DNA from 2 places in the Mesorhizobium sp. M0047 genome. Region 2 is predicted to be linked to the other one. Evidence: predicted binding sites of a transcription regulator. Region 2 holds the regulator's gene; the other holds the start of a gene.

Region 1 (4,921 bases), on a different contig from region 2:
GTTCGACGAAGCCGGTCGCCTGAACGTTGTCGGAATGCGAGATGACGAACTCCTCATCTTGGGCTGCGGCGACGACATCCTCGCCGAGTTCTGTCGCACGAAGAGCGCGGTCGCAGAGCGCCATCGCCATCGCCTTGCGCTCGCTCTGGCCGAAGACGAGGCCGTAGCCGCGGGTGAATTGCGGCGGCGCCTTGGTCGACCCTTTGAACTGGTTGACCATCTGGCATTCGGTGATCCGCACCGTGCCGAGCGGGACCGCGAAGGGCAGTTCCGGCACGTCGAGCTCCAGCTCGACCTCGCCGATGCGGATTTCGCCGACAAAGGGATGGTTGCGGGCATAGCCACGTTGCGTGGAATAGCCGAGCGCCAGCAGGAACCCCTCGTCGCCGCGCGACAGCGCCTGCAGGCGGATGTCGCGCGCCATCGGGAACTCCAGCGGCTCGCGGGTGATGTCGCCGGGGACATGGTCCTGCGGCATGTCGCCGTCCGGTTCGATCAGGCCTTCGCGGGCGAGGATCGCCGAGACGCGCGGCATGGCTTGCGCTTCCGTCTCACGCAGCAAGGGCTCGGCGACATCGGCGCCGGCGGCAAGCTCGGGATCGAGCAGTCTGTGCGTGTAGTCGAAGGTAGGCCCAAGCAACTGGCCGCCCGGCAGGTCCTTGTAGGTCGCCGAGACGCGCCGCTCGACCAGCATGTTGGCGGTGTCGATGGGCTTGGTGTAGCCAAAGCGGGGCAGTGTCGTGCGATAGGCGCGCACCAGGAAGATCGCCTCGATCATGTCGCCGCGCGCCTGAACAATGGCGAGTGCGGCCAGTTCACGGTCGTAGATCGAGCCTTCGCTCATCACCCGGTCGACGCCGAGCGCCAGCTGCTCGACGATCTGGTCGAGGCGAAGGGCTGGCACCGAACGGTCGCCACGGCGGCGGTCGGCAAGCAGGCTGTGGGCGTTGGCGATTGCGGCTTCACCGCCTTTAACCGCGACATACATCTTACGCCTCCATCGTCTTGATGCGCGTCGTGCGCGGCAGGCAGGCAATGCCGTCCGATGTGGTGAGGATGATGTCGACGCCTCGCGGAAAGCGCTTGATGTTCTGCTTCCACTGTTCGACGAAATGGCGTGGCATCCGTGCCGGCGCGATCGTCGCGCTGGCTTCGATGCCGGGGCCTTCGAGCGACAGAGGCGTGCCGGAGACGAGATCGCTGACCTGCAGGACCAATGTGGTCGAACGGTCGGGATAGTCCTGCGTGCCTTGCGAAAAACCGTCGAGCGCCATCATCTCGGCCGGGGCTGCGATCAACGCGAAATGCGCATCGGCCGGCGTGTTGGCCAATGGCGCGCCGGTGTGGAAACCAAGCCAGGATTTGATGGCAGGGGAAGCCTGTAAAGCCGGGTCGAGCCAGAGCGGGGTGTCATTGTCGCAAAGCGCCAGCGCAATGGCACCGGCGGTCGCCGACAGCGGCGCCGGCGGACGGGCAAAGGCGGGCAACGGCTGCACGCTGCCAGGCCGCGCCATCGCCTCCATGACAGCGCGGAACACGGTCTGTGCGTTGAAGACCGGATCGGCGAAGCCGCCCTCGATCGATTGCGATGCGATGTCCATCAGTCTTCTCCGCGTACCATGGTGAAGAAATCCACCTTCGTTGCCGCCGTCTCGGCGCGGCGGCGTTCATGCGCCGTGGTCAGGGCCGACCGCAGAGGCGCTATCAGCCCGGTCTCGACCTCGGCGCGGCGGGCCGGGTCCTGCCACAGTGCGTCGGCGATGGCCGCCAGCTTCGCCTTCTGCTTGTCGCGGCCAAGCGCATAGCAATGGCCGACCTGTCCGGACGGCAGCCGGACGGTGGCGCGGGTGACGGTCGCCTCGCCGACATTGAAGGGCGCGCCCCCACCGCCGATGCGGCCGCGTACGGTGACCAGGCCGGTTTCGGGGCCGCGCAGCAGTTCTGCGTCCGAAGGCAGTCCGGCCTCGTTCCAGAGCCGAACGATGTCGTCGCCGCCGGATTGCGCCAGGGTTGCCATGGCGGCCTTGCGTTCGGCTTGATCGCGGGCTTCCTGTCCTCGCATCAGCAACATTCCTCTTCGCCAAATTTGTCTATTGATATAGACAACTATACAAATTATACCTATTATCTAGCGCGAGTCCATGACGGGTGGATGACAAGCACTTGAAGACTGGGGGCAATCAATGGTCGGGCGGCTGGCAGCGGACAGCATCGAGCGGCGCAGCGGCGTCTCGCTGTGGCGGCAGATCGCCGAGAAGATCCTGCAGGCGATCGCCGTCGGCGATTTCGCAGAAAGCGCCGCGCTGCCGCCGGAGATGGCACTGGCTGAGCGCTATGGCGTCAACCGCCACACCGTGCGCAGCGCCATATCGGCCCTTGTGCAGGAAGGGGTGCTGCGGGCCGAGCAGGGGCGCGGCACCTTCGTGCTGTCGCGCAGGCGGCTGTCCTATCCCATCGGTGCGCGCACACGCTTTTCAACGGGCCTGCAAGGGCAGACATCGGAACGGCATATCGTCCTGCTGGCGTCCTCGATCGAGCCGGCCAGCCAGCGTGTTGCCGAGGGGCTGGGGCTCGCCAAGGGGGCCGATGTGATTCGCCTGGAAACGCGTGGCGAAGCCGACGGACGGCCGGTATCACGCGGCGCCGGCTGGTTCGATGCCCGGCGCTTTGCTGGTATCGACGCTGCAATGGCCGAGACAGGTTCGATCACCGCATCGCTCGCCCGGTTCGGTATCGACGACTATCTCAGGCAATCGACCGTGCTGTCGGCGCGCCATGCCGATGCGGCGGACCTTGCCGACCTCGACCTGCAACCAGGTGCCATCGTGCTGGTCACGGTCGCTGTCAACGTCACGCCGGACGGCCAGCCGATCCAGTTTTCGGAGTCCAGGTTTCCGGCAGAACGGGTGGAGCTGAAGCTGTCGGCGCTGTAGGGAGTGCCGGCCTTATGCGAGACCGTGACTTCTGACTCGCGCTGATCGGTCGCGCGCTCCCCTGTCAGCGGCTTGGCGTTTGAGGACCGCCTTCCCCCACTCCGTCTCGGCTTCGCCGAGCCACCTCTCCCCCCTCCGGAGGGAGAGGAAGGGAGCCCGCTGGCGGGAGAAGGAGGGAGTCTGGTTGAGGAGCGTTGGCCGCAATAGGCTCGCACCTTCCTCTACCCCGTCGATCGGGGGAGAGGTGGCTCGGCGAAGCCGAGACGGAGTGGGGGTCGATCTGCGCGGGGCGTCGTCAATTCGGGCCGGGTTCACCGCCTGCTAAGTTATGCTCCCACCTCGATCACAGCCTTGATCAGGCCTGATTTCTCATGCGCCCAGCGGGCCAGATCGTGTGGCGTGCCGGAAAGCGTGGTGCGGTGGGTGACGAGTTTTGCCAGCGGAACGGCGCCGTTGCGGATCGAGGCGGCGACATGGTCGAAGTCGGCGCGCAACGCATTGCGGCTGCCGATCAGCGTCATCTCGCGTTTGTGGAATTCGGGATCGGAAAAGCTGATGTCGTCCTTGACGACGCTGACCAGCACCAGTGTCCCGCCATGCGCGACATGGGCGAAGGCCGATTGCACGGACTGGGTGTTGCCGGTGGCATCGAAGACGACATCGAAACCTTCGCCTGATGTCGCCTCCTTGACCAGAGCGGGCACCGCGCCGCGCGAGCCGTCGAGGGTCTGGAACCCAAGCTCATTCTCGGCGAAGGCGAGCCTTTCACTGCTCATGTCGAGCAGTGCCACGTGGAGGCCGGCGATGCGGGCGAAGATGGCGGTGCCGAGCCCGATCGGGCCGGCGCCGATGACCAGCGTGCGTCCACCCGGATCGGCCCGTGCACGCCGCACGGCATGCGCGCCGATGGCCAGGAATTCGACGGCAGCGGCGTCGGCCAGCGACAGGCCGTTGGCCGGATAGAGATTTTGTGCCGGAACCAGGATGCGTTCGCACATGGCGCCGTCGCGATGCACGCCGAGCACCTCGATGCTGACGCAGCAATTCGGCTTGCCGTGCCGGCAGGCTATGCACTTGCCGCAAGAAAGATAGGGGTTGATGACGACCGGTTCGCCAACGGCCAGTTCGACACCTTCCCCGGGTTCCACCACGGTACCCGATATTTCATGGCCCATGATGCGGGGATAGGCGAGGAACGGGTGCTTGCCCTCGAAGATGTGATAGTCGGTGCCGCAGATGCCGACATGGCTGACGGACACCAGCGCCCAGCCGGGAGGCGGCGCGCCGGGGGCCGGACGGTCTTCCAGGATAAGATCGCCGGGCGAACGGCAGACGACGGCCTTCATGCTTCAATCCAGTCGGTAATGAATCGCCGGCCCGTCGATTGTGACGGGCCAGCGATTGATCGAGGGTTTACTTGCCGCGGCGGCGCAGCCCGTCGAAGTAGACGATGATGATGATCAGCGCGCCGGTGATGATGCGCTGCCAGAACGAGTTGACGTTGAGCAGATTGGCGCCGTTGTTGATGGTGGCCAGGATGAAGGCGCCAAGCAGAGGCCCGTGCACCGAGCCGACGGCGCCGAACAGCGAGGTGCCGCCGATGACCGACGAGGCGATCGCCTGCAACTCCCAGCCCTCGGCCTGGGTCGGATTGCCGATGCCGATGCGGGCGGCCAGCAGCACGCCGACGAAAGCCGCGCAGAGGCCGGACAGCGTGTAGGCCATGTAGATGGTTCGCTGGACATTGACGCCGGACAGGCGCGAGGCCTCGGCGTTAGAGCCGACCGAGAACAGATACCGGCCCCAGCGGCTGTGATGCAGGAAGATATAGGCCGGAATGCCGACCAGGATCACCATCCAGAACAGGTTGGGGATGCCGATGAAGGAACTGCGCGAGAACGCGGTGAAGGTGTCGCTGTTGATATTGATCGAATTGCCGTTGGTCATCAAAAGGCCGATGCCGCGCAGCGAGGTCAGCGTCGCCAACG
Region 2 (4,921 bases):
CGAGAAGCTGAGCAAGTCGGAGATGGACGGCCGCGTCGAGCAGGCGCTGAAGCGCGCGGCACTCTGGACCGAGGTCAAGGACAAGCTTGACGCCAGCGGCCTCAGCCTCTCCGGCGGTCAGCAGCAGCGGCTCTGCATCGCCCGCACCGTAGCGGTGAAGCCGGAAGTCATCCTGCTCGACGAGCCCGCTTCGGCGCTCGACCCGCTGTCGACCGCCAAGATCGAGGAGCTCATCGACGAGTTGCAAGCCGATTACACGATCGTCATCGTCACCCACAACATGCAGCAGGCGGCGCGCGTATCGAAGCAGACGGCCTTCATGTATCTGGGCGAGCTGGTCGAGTTCGACCGCACGGAGAGGATATTCACGTCGCCCCGCGAGAAGCGCACGCAGGACTACATCACCGGCCGCTTCGGCTGAGCTCAGGCATACGAGGAACAGGATCATGAGCGAACATACAGTCGCTTCTTTCGACGAGGATCTCGGTCAGATCAGCAAGCTCATCAGCGACATGGGCGATCTCGCCAGCTCGATGGTCGGCGGTGCGACCAAGGCGCTCTTGAATTCCGACAACGCCTTGGCACAGCGCGTCGTCTCCGATGATGCGATCATGGACGCGCGCCAGCGCGAGCTCGACGACCGCGCCATCACGCTGATCGCCAAGCGGCAGCCGATGGCCGATGATCTGCGCCATGTCGTCGGTTCTATCCGCATGGCCGGCGATCTCGAACGCATCGGCGACCTTGCCAAGAACATCGCCAAGCGTGTCGGCACTGTCGGCCTCAGCGTCACGCCGCGCGACCTTTCGCACTCGATCGATGGAATGGCACAACTGGTGCTGATCCAGGTGCAGGGCGTCATCGAGGAATATGCGGCGCGTGACGCCGCCGCGCTGGCGAAACTGCGTGCCGACGACGAACGCATCGACGTCAAATACACCTCCGTGTTCCGCGAGCTTCTCACCTATATGATGGAAGACCCGCGCAACATCACCGCGTGCACGCATCTTTTGTTCTGCGCCAAGAACCTCGAGCGCATCGGCGACCATGTCACCAACATCGCGGAAAATGCCTATTATGTTTTGACCGGCACGCAGCTGCCGGCCAATCGTCCGAAACAGGACGAGACGACAATGTCCGCGCCCGCGGCATGACGACAGAGGTAACCAGCCGATGATCGCGCCACGCATCATGGTGGTGGAGGACGAGGAGCCGCTAGGCGTGCTGCTCCGTTACAATCTGGAGTCCGAGGGCTATCAGGTCGAGGTCGTGACGCGCGGCGACGAGGCCGAGATCCGGCTGCAGGAGAACGTGCCTGACCTTCTGGTGCTCGACTGGATGGTGCCGGCGGTTTCCGGCATCGAACTCTGCCGGCGCCTGCGAATGCGTCCCGAGACCGAGCGGCTGCCGATCATCATGCTGACCGCGCGCGGCGAGGAGAGCGATCGCGTGCGGGGCCTCTCGACCGGCGCCGACGATTATCTGGTCAAGCCGTTTTCGACACCGGAGTTCATGGCCAGGGTCAAGGCGCTGCTGCGCCGTGCCAAGCCGGAACTGCTGTCCAGCGTGCTGAAGGTCGGCGACATCGTGCTCGATCGAGAATCGCACCGGGTCTATCGCAAGAAGAGCGAGATCCGGCTCGGGCCGACCGAATTCCGCCTGCTCGAATTCATGATGCGCCATCCCGGCCGCGTGTTCTCGCGCAGCCAGCTGCTCGACAACGTCTGGGGCGAAACGATCTACATCGACGAACGCACGGTAGACGTGCATGTCGGGCGGCTGCGCAAGGCCGTCAACAACGGCCGCATGCCCGACGTGATCCGCACCATTCGGGGTGCAGGGTACGCTATCAGGGAAGATTAGCCGATAGATCGGAACCAAGGTTCAAATTCGATCAGCAGGTGGTCGCCAATGGCCACGCGATGGCAGACATTCAAGCAGGCAGGATCGAAGTCTAAACTGCCCTTCGCGGTCGTGGGCTCGGCGCGTACCTTGACTGGCTGGCGATTGCCCTCCGATCTCCCAATTCGCTTTTCTGCCAGGCTGGCCGCAGGCACGGCCCGTGACACTTTAGTTGGTCACATTGCTATCTTGCCCGCAGACCTCCGATCAAAGTCGCGCGCCTCAAGAAACAATTCGAACTAATATGGCTATGTGCCCACTAGAGGACGTGGTTTCGCATAAATGCGCAATTTTATTAAAAATTGCATCCGACTAAGAGCGAGTTTCCCTCTTCTTTATTGATTGTATGTGCTCCGAATAGCCAATACGATCTTGGATCGGATGACGATTCCGCGGGAACGATCTCGTTCGTTGCAACGTTGCTTTGAAAGCGGTCGCCGGACCCTGCGCCGAATGACTTGACCAGGTCGGACACTAAGAGGAAGGATTTCTGATGAGCACGGTCTTAAACGCCAAAGGTATTCCTCTTCCCTACACCGGCGCGTCCAGTCATTGGTTCTCGGCAACCGGAGCCGGGGCCGAACTGCACGGCACCTCAGGCAACGACTCCTTCTGGGGAGACACCGGCGTCAATGTCACGATGTACGGTGGCGCCGGCGATGACTACTATCACCTCTATTCCACCAACAATAAGGCGGTCGAAGATCCCGGGGCCGGGATCGACACGATCGACACCTGGATGAGCTACAAGCTCCCCGACAATTTCGAGAACCTGGTCGTTACCGGCGCCAATCGATATGCGTTCGGAAATGCGTTGGACAACATCATCAAGGGCGGGTCGGGTCATCAGACGCTGGATGGCGGCAAGGGAAATGATGTCCTGATCGGCGGTGACGGCGCCGACACTTTCGCCATCTCCAAAGGAAATGGGAGCGATCTTATCTTCGATTTCGGTGCGACCGATGTGGTGCGCCTTAACGGCTATGACTTCACTTCGTTCGATGCCGTCCGTTCGCAGATGGTTCAGGTGGAATCGAACGTGATGCTGAACCTCGGATCTGACGAGATCCTGGTGTTCAAGAATACGACCATCGACAAGTTGCAGTCCGCCCAGTTCGAACTGCCGATAGACAAGTCCGGAATGACGCTGTCCTTCGCCGACGAATTCAACACGCTGAGCCTTCGGGACGGGCAGGACGGCACCTGGAATTCCAATTTCTCGTGGGGCGCGCCGAACGGCAGCACATTGAGCAGCAATGGTGAGTTGCAATGGTATATCGACGCCAATTACGGGCCGACGAGTTCCGTCCACCCGTTCAGCGTTGAAAACGGCGTGCTCACCATCACCGCCGCGCAGGCGCCGGAGGACATCAAGCCTCTGATCAACAACTACGAATACACATCGGGGATACTGACGACCCACGACACCTTCGCGCAAACCTACGGCTATTTCGAAATGCGGGCGGACCTGCCCGAAACGGCCGGAGCCTGGCCGGCCTTCTGGCTGCTTCCGGAAGACGGATCGTGGCCGCCGGAGCTGGACGTCGTCGAAACGCGCGGTCAGGATCCGAACACGCTTTTCATGACAGCGCACACCAATGAGACGGGAGAGCACACGAAGGTTTCGTCCACCGTGAACGTTGCGGACACTGACGGTTTCCACACCTATGGCCTGCTCTGGACAAAGGATGAGCTTGTCTGGACCTATGACGGTGTGAAGGTCGCCCAAGCGGCGACGCCGTCCGACATGCACGACCCCATGTACATACTGGCCAATCTCGCGGTGGGCGGCATTGCCGGCCAGCCTCCTGACCATCTGGCTACTCCAGCGGAGATGAAAATCGACTATATCCACGCCTATACGCTGGACCAACCCTTGGACATGGCAAGCGACCACTCGGTCTAAGCGGCGGCTTCATGTTTGAGGCCATTAGCCGTCAGGGAGCGCGGGGATGATTGGAGAGTCCAGTTTGCAGGCAGTTTTCAGGCGCGCCATCGCCGATGTCGGTGCTTTCTCGTTCCTCATCAACATCCTGCTGTTGGTGATCCCCCTCTATCTCTTGCAAGTCTATGACCGCGTCCTGCCTTCCTACAGCGTCGAGACGCTGTTCTACCTGTCGGCTATCGCGGTTCTCGCGCTCGCCTTTCTCGGTCTCCTCGATGCGGTCCGCTCCATCTACACGCAGCGCGTTGCAGCCACTGTCGACGACAGACTGGGTGCGAGGACATTCGCCGTCTCGCTTGAAGCCAAGTACGCCGGCGGCGCAGCCATGTCTCCACTGCGCGACCTTGCCTCGATATGCGCCTTCATCAGGTCACGCAGTGTGGCGGTCTTGTTTGACCTGCCGTTTGCTCCCTTCTTCCTCACCCTGCTGTACCTCATCCATCCCTTTCTGTTTTGGCTTACGCTGGCAGGGGTTGCGCTGTTGCTTGCGCTGGTCCTGGCAAATCAGCTCGCCGTCGGCAGGAATGACGCTTTGTCCGCGGAACGTTCGGCTGTCGCCAGCCTGTCGGAGCAGGCCTTTGCCCGCAACGCGGAGACGCTGCTCGCCATGGGCATGGTCCAAAACGCGGCGCGCGTCTGGGGCAGGCACGTGGCGGAGGCGCTAATTCTTCATGACCGTTCGTCCACGGCCAACGCGATCTTCAGCGGAGCATCGCGAGCGGTACGCATGATCCTTCAGCTGGCGATACTGGGCGTTGGAGCATGGCTCGTGCTGCAAGGGAAGATGACGGCAGGGATGATCTTCGCGTCTTCCCTGGTGTCGTCCCGAGCGCTGCAGCCGCTCGACCAACTGATCGGTTCATGGCGGCAGATCGTTGACGCCAGACGATCGTGGAAGCGGTTGGACAAGGCGCTTTCCGCCCATCCGGCACATGCGCGAAAACTGACCTTGCCGGATCCGTCGGGCGAAATTGTCGTGCAGGGCCTGATACTTGTCGCGCCGAACGCCACGCCCGGCACCGAACCCATCATCAAGCGACTGAACTTCCAGATCGGCGCCGGCGAAGCGGTTGC

What was found. Region 2 encodes PhoB, which activates phosphate uptake and scavenging genes when phosphate is short. Its sites were predicted from a motif close to TGTCATNNANCTGTCAT; they were not measured.
Region 1: the regulator PhoB is predicted to act here: its motif matches at 2,142-2,158, upstream of phnF (phosphonate metabolism transcriptional regulator PhnF).

The regions. Positions count from the first base shown of each region.
Region 1 is NZ_JAMYUW010000063.1:8,958-13,878, reverse strand. It holds gene NKJ89_RS33575 (carbon-phosphorus lyase complex subunit) at 1-988, opposite strand, end outside; gene phnH (phosphonate C-P lyase system protein PhnH) at 990-1,601, opposite strand; gene phnG (phosphonate C-P lyase system protein PhnG) at 1,601-2,062, opposite strand; gene phnF (phosphonate metabolism transcriptional regulator PhnF) at 2,184-2,933, shown strand; gene NKJ89_RS33555 (zinc-binding alcohol dehydrogenase family protein) at 3,260-4,279, opposite strand; gene NKJ89_RS33550 (ABC transporter permease) at 4,347-4,921, opposite strand, start outside.
Region 2 is NZ_JAMYUW010000019.1:57,567-62,487, reverse strand. It holds gene pstB (phosphate ABC transporter ATP-binding protein PstB) at 1-421, shown strand, start outside; gene phoU (phosphate signaling complex protein PhoU) at 447-1,154, shown strand; gene phoB (phosphate regulon transcriptional regulator PhoB) at 1,174-1,863, shown strand; gene eglC (endo-1,3-1,4-beta-glycanase EglC) at 2,396-3,808, shown strand; gene NKJ89_RS19380 (type I secretion system permease/ATPase) at 3,873-4,921, shown strand, end outside.